DNA from 2 places in the Brevibacillus sp. HB1.2 genome. Region 2 is predicted to be linked to the other one. Evidence: riboswitches for the same ligand, from Rfam matches in the RefSeq annotation. Region 2 holds a riboswitch; the other holds the start of a gene.

Region 1 (4,212 bases), on a different contig from region 2:
CACTACGCCTGCGTACATGACCGCTACATGGTCGGCCACCTCTGCGACGACGCCCAAATCATGGGTGATCAAAATGATCGACGTGTTCAATTGTTCCTGCAACTCTTTCATCAGACGAAGGATCTGTGCCTGAATGGTCACGTCGAGCGCAGTCGTCGGTTCGTCGGCGATAACTAACTGCGGTTGGCAGGCCAGCGCCATGGCGATTCCGACACGCTGCCGCATGCCTCCGCTTAGCTCGTGAGGATACTGCTCAAATCGCCTCGCCGCCTCCGGAATGCCTACCCTTACAAGCAGTTTCAGCGTCTCTTCCTTTGCTTCTGTCTTCGTCTGCTTTCGATGTTTGATCAGGCCTTCCGCAATCTGCTGGCCGATTTTCATCGTTGGATTCAGCGAGGTCATCGGGTCCTGGAAGATCATACCGATCTGCGACCCGCGAACCTGCTGCCATTCCAGCTTCGTCAGCCCAGTCAGTTCACGCCCGCGAAACCGAATGCTGCCGTCTTTTACCTGACCGGATCGCGGAGGAATCATTCCCATCAATGCCCGGGCGGTCACACTTTTTCCGCAGCCGCTTTCTCCGACAATTGCCAACGTCTCCCCCTCCTTCACAGAAAAGGAAACCCCTCTTACCGCCTGCACCTCTCCACCGTACGTGCGAAAGGAGACGCGCAACTGATCTACTTCCAACAATGGCTTCACGATGTACTCCTCCTCATTTCCTGATCCGCGGGTCCAGTGCGTCCTGCAAACCGTCCCCGAGCGCGTTGCACGCGAACATGGTAAGGGAAATCATGAATCCCGGAAAAAACAGCCGCCACCACTGTCCGCTCAGCATAACTGCCAGCGCGTCGTTGGCCATGGTTCCCCAGCTGGCGGTTGGTGCCTGAACTCCCAGCCCAAGAAAGCTGAGAAACGATTCTGCGAAAATCGCATGTGGTATCGTAAAGGTCAAGTTCACGATGATGACGCCGATCGTATTCGGCAACAGATGTTTCATGATGATTTTGGCATGAGAGGTACCCAGCTTTTCTGCAGCCAGCACAAACTCCTGACGCTTGATCTGCATGATCTGCCCTCTGACCAGACGGGCCATGCCGACCCAGCCGGTTAGTGAAAGGGCAATAATGATCGTTGCGAGTCCAGGCTCCAGAACCACCATCAGCAGGATTACCACCAGGAGATACGGAATGCTGTACAGAATTTCAGCCAATCGCATCAGGATGTTGTCCACACGGTCGCCCAGCTTGTTCCTCCCTGCCATATAACCGGATATCCCGCCGATGCAAACGCCGATCACTAGGTCGATGGCAGCTGCCGCCACACCAATAAATAAAGAGATTTGACCGCCTACCCAGGTACGTGCCCACATGTCCCGACCCAAGTCATCCGATCCAAACCAGTGCTCGCCCGACAGTGGCAGATTTCCCTTCGTCAATGACTGTTCATGCGGGCTGTGGGGAACGATCATCGGCCCGATGATGGAGAGGGTCACCACTGCCAAGAGAAGGAAGAACCCGAGCATTGCCAGCTTGTTGCGGAATACTCGCTGCAATACCTCCTGCCAATACCCAAGACTGGGACGTTCCCGAATTTCCTCGGATAGCCGGGTTCGGTCTACTGGTCGAAACAGCGAATCCAGTTGTGTTGCCTGATTGGCCATAACGCTACTTCCCTCCACTCGTCAATCTGATGCGCGGGTCAATCACCCGATACAGCAGGTCGATGATGTACAACGTAAAAATGAGGACAAAGCTGTAAAATACTGTGGTGCCCAAAATAACAGGGTAATCGCGGTTAAAAATACTTTCCACGAAGTATTTGCCGAGCCCGGGAATGGCAAAAATCTTTTCCACCACAAAGGTTCCGGTCATCAGGTTGGCAAACAGCGGACCGATAAAGGTAAGAACCGGCAATATGGCATTGCGCATCCCGTGTCTAACGACAATAGAAAAGGTGCCAAGCCCTTTCGCCTCCGCTGTGCTTATGTATTCCTGTTGCCAAACCTCAAGCATGCTGGCTCGTACGAAACGAGCGATAATGGCGAGCGGACCGATAGCGAGCGCAAGCGTTGGAAGAATCGAGTGTTCCCAGCTCCCCCACGCAGCAACGGGAAACAGCTCCCATTTGACCGCCAAGTACTTGATCAACAGTGGCGCCAGAATAAAACTGGGGACGGAGATCCCGATGATGGCTGCAAACATAGACAAGAAATCCAGCGTTCGATTGTGATAGAGTGCCGCTACGATTCCCAGTGTGATTCCACCTGCTAGCGCGACAATAAACGACTGGAGTCCCAGAATAGCCGATGCGGGAAATCCTTCTGCAATCAGCGTGTTCACATCCCTCGTCTTGGACTGGATAGAGGGCCCCAAGTCAAATTGCAGCAATCCTTTCAGATAGAGCAGGTACTGTACCGTGATTGGCTGATCCAGGTTGTACTCCGCCCGCATGTTCTTTACCACTTCTTCTGGAAGCATTTTGGCGTCAGACGCGAACGGGTCACCCGGAATCAGGTGCATGGTCACAAACGTTACCGTGACAATGATCCACAGCGTAACGATCATGAGAAAGCCACGCTTGACCGCATAATGAAGCACGTTGTTTCCTCCTTCACATAACACATAGTAAAAAGATATGAATACTAAGAATTATAAATATAGAAAACCCCTCTCCGAAAAGAAGAGGGGCGATTACACGGTTCCCACCTTCTCATCTCGCAGAATAACTCCGCAGGAATTAGCACCGTAAGGTCAATCAGACCAAGGTTGCCGGGTTTCATCGGGCCAGCCCCTCCACCACTCTCGATAAGAATGTTCTATGAAATTTAATTTCATCGTAAAATTCTTTTTTATCTTATCATTTTACTCGGATATGTCAATGCTGTTCAATGACAATTGATTTTTCTTTATAATTTATGGAAAAAGTAAATCTTCACACACGTGTGGATATAAGGATGTCAGCCCAAATCTTAATTGTGGTAGCTAGGATCAACAAGGCAAGAATGGTCTGGAGAATCCGGGTGCCCAAACGTTTGCTGACCTTCGTACCGAGTGGCGCTGCCATGATGCTGGCGATTACCATGATCACGGATGGCCACAGCAATATGTCCCCTGCCATCCATTTCCCTATCGTCGAACCGATGGAAGAAAAAAAAGTGATGGCAAGAGATGAAGCAATCGTAACTCTTGTCGGAATCTTGAGGATGGTCAGCATGATGGGAACCAAAATAAAAGCGCCAGCTGCCCCGACAATTCCGGAGGCGCCTCCGACAATCAAAGCGGATAATACGGCTGTTGGTTTATGAAAGATAACCTCGGTCTGTTCACGTCCGTCCATCCGCTTTTTTGGCAGAAACATCAAGATTACAGCAATGGTGGCCAAGATGGCGTAAACGATATTGATAGCATCTGCCGAAAGAAATTTTCCTCCATACCCTCCAAGCAAGCTCCCAACAATAATGGCACTTCCCATATACGCAACGAGCTGGTAATGAATAAGCTTATCTTTGCGCAGAGTCCAAACAGCAGCTAGGGTGGCAAAAAATACTTGGACTGCACTTATTCCGGATACTTCGTGAGCTGTGTAAGCAACGAATCCAAGGGCGGGCGGAATGTACAGAAGCATCGGATACTTGATGATGGAGCCCCCGATTCCGACGACACCAGAGATAAATGATCCCGCGAAACCGATAACAAACAGTGTGATCACAAGGTCGATAGTCATACGCTCACCCTTTGCAATACCTCGCTTCGTTTTATCCTCGTTCTACGATTGCCAAGCCGTCTATTTGCCATTTCAAGATTCCGCCGCTCAAATTCATGACATCCTTGAATCCGTTTGCTTTTAGAATGCTTGCGGCAATAGCGGATCGGGCACCGGAACGGCACTGTACGAGAAGCGGCTTATCGAGAGGAATCTCATCCAGCCGCTTGGCGAGCGTACCGAGCATGATGTGCTGTGCATCCGGAATGTGTCCTTCCTTCCACTCAGCCAGATTCCGTACATCTACTACGTGTACTTCTCCCTTTTCCACCCGTTCTGCAATCTCCAACGGTGTTACCTCTTCGATTGTCTCGAGCGAAGACACTTCCCTTTCCATTAACTTGCCACTGTCGATAAAGCCTGTGACATAATCAATCCCTACGGCATGCAAGGCCTGCAAAATCCCGTCCAGATCATCTGGGGTGGCCATGAAGTGAACCGGGCGAT
Region 2 (4,212 bases):
TTGCACGTGTTTTCTGTGGCTTTTCGCAGCGACACGTTTCCATTCACCGTAGTAATGCCCACCAAATCGAATTGCCCGCTCTTCACAGCGAGAATGATGCCAAGCGCATCATCAATGCCCGTATCCACGTCAAGAATGATCTTTTGCACGAGTGGTCCTCCTCACGTTCATTTCTCATGAAAACGAGGGTATATCCACAAATGTCTATACCCTCGCCCTTGTTTTTCTATCGCTCGTTATTGCGTGATTTCACGATTCCAACGGTCAATCCATGCTTTAGAGTGCTCGTTAACGAATTTCATGTCCATCATACGCAGCTTGCTTACGGTTTCTTCCCCGTACGTTACGCCTTTTGCTTCTTCTTCTGTCAGTTGAACCGTTTTGTTTACAGGGGAATCGATTTTTGCTTTTGCTGTTTTTTCCTGAACTTCCTTGCTCAGCTGGTAGTTGATGAAGTCTTCTGCGAGTGCTTTGTTTTTCGAGCCTTTTACGATGTTAACCGTATTCATGACCGCATATCCGCCGCTTGCAGGTTGTACGAAAACAGCTTCCGGAACAGCGGCTTTGATGTCTTTGAAGTACATTTCCATGATCGGTCCTACGCCGATTTCTTCTTGTCCAAACATGTTCACGTATTCGGAGGTCTTGTCGTAGAACTTCACTACACCTTGGTTAACTTCTTTCATTTTCGCGAAGGCTTGATCCTCGTTAAATTCCTTGCTGCCCGCTATCTGGGAAGCACTGTCGAGAACCATTGGGCCAGTTGTGGACGTAATGCTTGGCAATGTCAGCTTGCCTGCCAGTTCTGGGTTCCACAAGTCTTTCCAATCCTTGATCTCGGTTTTCACGAGTTTTGGATTGTAGGCAATCCCGAATTGGCCAATCGTGTAAGCTGGACCGTACTCCTCGCCCAGTGGTGCTTTGGCAATATCATAGATTTGATCCAGATTCGGGATGCGGCTGCGGTCGATTTTTTCAAATGCGCCACTCTCAATCCCTTGCTGTGCATAGTAGTCAGAGAGGTAGATCAAGTCTACATCGGAGCTTCCTTGGCGAATTTTGTTCAGGCGCTCTGCATTGTTCCCGATTTCCAGTACGATTTTCACGTTATGTTCTTTTTCAAACGGCTCATATACTTCTTTGCGGAAAAAGTCTTCAGAGAAGCCCCATGTGGAGATGACCAGCTTTTGTGGCTCACCCTTGGCTTCGCCGCCAGCCCCACCCGCTTGTGGTTGATCGTTGCTGCCACAGCCAGCGAGAGCCAGTGACATCATAGAAAAAGACAGGATTCCAGCAAGTAATTTTTTCATCGTAATTCTCCTCCAGTTGGGTTCATTTGATGACAAAATATGGTGGTACAATAAAAAGAAAAGTACCCTTGATTAGAACGTATCATTCTAAACAAGAGCACTTTTCTTCGTAAACAAAGAGAAGTGACACCCGTTTTTACGCAAAGTCTACGGTCTCCCCTTAAGATAGATCAAAAGAGAAAATCCGAACGATTGCGTCAGGTATTCAGTTCTGATTCAGCTAAAATAACATTCGTGATCGCCCACTGCGTAGGCGCATCATAGTCCCGTAGCACGGCTTCCAACGGCAACCCCATCTCTTCCTCCAGTCGCTCTCTCAGTCTCTTCTTATAAAGAAGGGACATGCGAAAATCGACTTCGAGCTTGAGGGCCGGCGCTTCTCCTTCCAACGCTTGTGAGCGCGGAGAGCGGCGATGCTTGGCTTGGAACGTAATCATCTGGTTTTCAATCGTGACTCGGAGCAAAGTCGTTCCAAATCCGAACAACTCTTTTGCTATCTCATTATAGATGGCAGACAGCTTTTTTCTGGTTTCATTGGAGTCCACTAGAGTCATGTCATCACCTACGATAGCTGGTATCGGGTTCATTCGCTCTCATTATACATATGATTTTTTAATTCTTCAATATAATATTCGTATTTTGATCAATTTCACATTTTTCCACCAAGTCATTCGTTTGCAAAAACAGTTGACACCTAAAAATTCAGTCGTTATAATCCAACTATCCAAATAAGAATTAGCGACAATGTTTGGAATGATAATTTCATAGCACATTCTCTTATGAAGAGAGGTTGAGGGACTGGCCCTATGACACCTCGGCAACCTATCGCAAACGATACGGTGCCAAATCCAGCGGAATTTATTCCGACAGATAAGAGAGGTATTGTTGCAGTGTGGTTACATACTCGCAGTTTTCGCCTCTTCTGTCGGAAGAGGCTTTTTTCTTTTCCATCTTACATCCAGAGAAAAGGGGTATTTTCATGAAAAAGACTGGTCTTCTGCTCACTACGCTACTGCTCGCTGCATCGCTCGTAACGGCTTGCGGCGGTAAACAAGAAGCTGCTCCTGCTAACGGTGGCACTGCTGCTGAACAAACCTCACTCAAAGTGGGCGTCACTGGCGGCCCGCACGAAGAGATTCTCAACAAAGTGAAAGAAGTCGCCAAAGGCAAAGGACTTGAAGTCGAAGTCGTCGTTTTCAACGACTACGTACAGCCGAACCAAGCTCTCGATAAAGGAAATCTCGATGTAAACAGCTTCCAAACCATCCCGTTCTTGGCGAAGTTCAATCAAGATCATAAAACAAAAATTGTCGAGGTCGGAAAAACCGTCACGTACCCGATGGGCCTGTACTCCACCAAGCATAAAAAAGTCGAGGACATCCAGGCAGGCGGCGTTGTCGGCATTCAAAACGATCCAACCAACCGAGCACGCGCCCTGCTGCTCTATCAGGCAGCTGGCTTGATTAAGCTCAAAGATGGCGCGGGCGACAATGCAACGCCACTGGACATCGTAGAAAATCCAAAAAATTTGCAATTCAAAGAGCTGGAGGCTGCTTTCCTGGCACGCTCGTTGAGCAACGTAGAGGTAGCTTCGATTAATACGAACTTCGCAATGGAAGCTGGCTACTCCCCGAAAAAAGATGCGATCTTCGCTGAGACGGCTGACTCTCCATACGTGAACATCTTGGCAGTCAACGAAACCAACAAAGACAACCCAGCTATCAAAAAGCTGGTAGACATTTACCGTTCGGAAGAAGTGAAAAAATTCATCGACGAACGTTTTGAAGGGGCTGTACTGCCGTCCTGGTAAGATCGACGCCAGGAACATCAAGAACAACAAGGAGAACTCGTTATGATACAGCTAACCGATATTCATAAGTCGTATCAAGTAGGAAACAAGCAGGTAGAAGCATTGAAGGGCGTATCCCTTCAGGTAGAAAAAGGGCAAATCTACGGGGTTATCGGCTTTAGCGGAGCAGGAAAAAGTACCCTGCTCCGCACCATCAACCTGTTGGAGAAGCCGACCAGCGGTTCTGTGATCGTCAATGGCCACAACATGCTGACCCTCAAAGAAAAAGAGCTGCGGCAAGCTCGCAAAAAGATCGGGATTATTTTTCAACACTTCAACCTGCTCTCTTCCTATAATGTCTTTGACAATGTGGCGGAAATCTTGCGGATGAATCGCGTCCCCAAAGATGTCATTAAGCGCAAGGTAGAAGACCTTCTCGGCTTGGTTGGCTTGTCTGATAAAGCAAACGCTTATCCTTCTCAGCTATCCGGTGGACAAAAGCAACGGGTGGGTATCGCTCGTGCACTTGCGACTGATCCGGAAATCCTGCTCTGTGACGAAGCGACTTCTGCTCTCGACCCGCAGACGACTGAATCGATTCTGGAGCTGTTGCTCGACATCAATCGAAAGTTCAACCTGACCATCGTGCTCATTACGCATGAAATGCAGGTCATTAAAAAAATCTGCGACCAAGTAGCCATCATGGAAAACGGTGTCGTCATCGAGCAAGGCTCTGTTCTGGATGTTTTCAGCAATCCGCAAGAGCAAACGACACGTAATTTTATCAAAACGGTTTTCGACGATCAGGTACCACAGGAGATTTTGTCCAAGATAAAAGAAACCGGACCCGTTTCCAAAATTGTTCGCGTTGCCTTTCGCGGGGATGCCGCTCTCGATCCTGTTCTAGGAACACTCTCTGCACGTTTTCCGATTAGCACCAATCTGTTGTACGGCTCGATTACGACCATTAAGGGAACGGCGCTCGGCATTTTGCTTTTGCACATTTCTGGTGAAGACCAGGCCATTCAGGATGGCATTCGCTTCTTGCGTGAATCCGTCTACCGCGTAGATATTGTGTCACCAGAGGAGGTGCGGAGTTAATGGAGCGTTTGA

The links. A riboswitch is a leader RNA that binds a small molecule or an ion and turns the genes downstream of it on or off. The one in region 2 is predicted to bind S-adenosylmethionine.
Region 1: it holds a riboswitch for S-adenosylmethionine, as region 2 does, so the genes downstream of both, HPY28_RS00865 (ABC transporter permease) here and HPY28_RS14125 (MetQ/NlpA family ABC transporter substrate-binding protein) in region 2, are expected to answer to the same signal.

What each region holds. Positions count from the first base shown of each region.
Region 1 covers NZ_JABMIU010000001.1:179,569-183,780, forward strand. Annotated here, with positions in the region: gene HPY28_RS00855 (ABC transporter ATP-binding protein) at 1-702, opposite strand, end outside; gene HPY28_RS00860 (ABC transporter permease) at 716-1,663, opposite strand; gene HPY28_RS00865 (ABC transporter permease) at 1,668-2,600, opposite strand; SAM riboswitch class I at 2,710-2,814, opposite strand; gene HPY28_RS00870 (sulfite exporter TauE/SafE family protein) at 2,935-3,726, opposite strand; gene HPY28_RS00875 (MBL fold metallo-hydrolase) at 3,758-4,212, opposite strand, start outside.
Region 2 covers NZ_JABMIU010000005.1:46,045-50,256, reverse strand. Annotated here, with positions in the region: gene HPY28_RS14140 (nucleoside hydrolase) at 1-149, opposite strand, end outside; gene HPY28_RS14135 (ABC transporter substrate-binding protein) at 237-1,310, opposite strand; gene HPY28_RS14130 (hypothetical protein) at 1,508-1,864, opposite strand; SAM riboswitch class I at 2,085-2,187, shown strand; gene HPY28_RS14125 (MetQ/NlpA family ABC transporter substrate-binding protein) at 2,290-3,120, shown strand; gene HPY28_RS14120 (methionine ABC transporter ATP-binding protein) at 3,163-4,200, shown strand; gene HPY28_RS14115 (methionine ABC transporter permease) at 4,200-4,212, shown strand, end outside.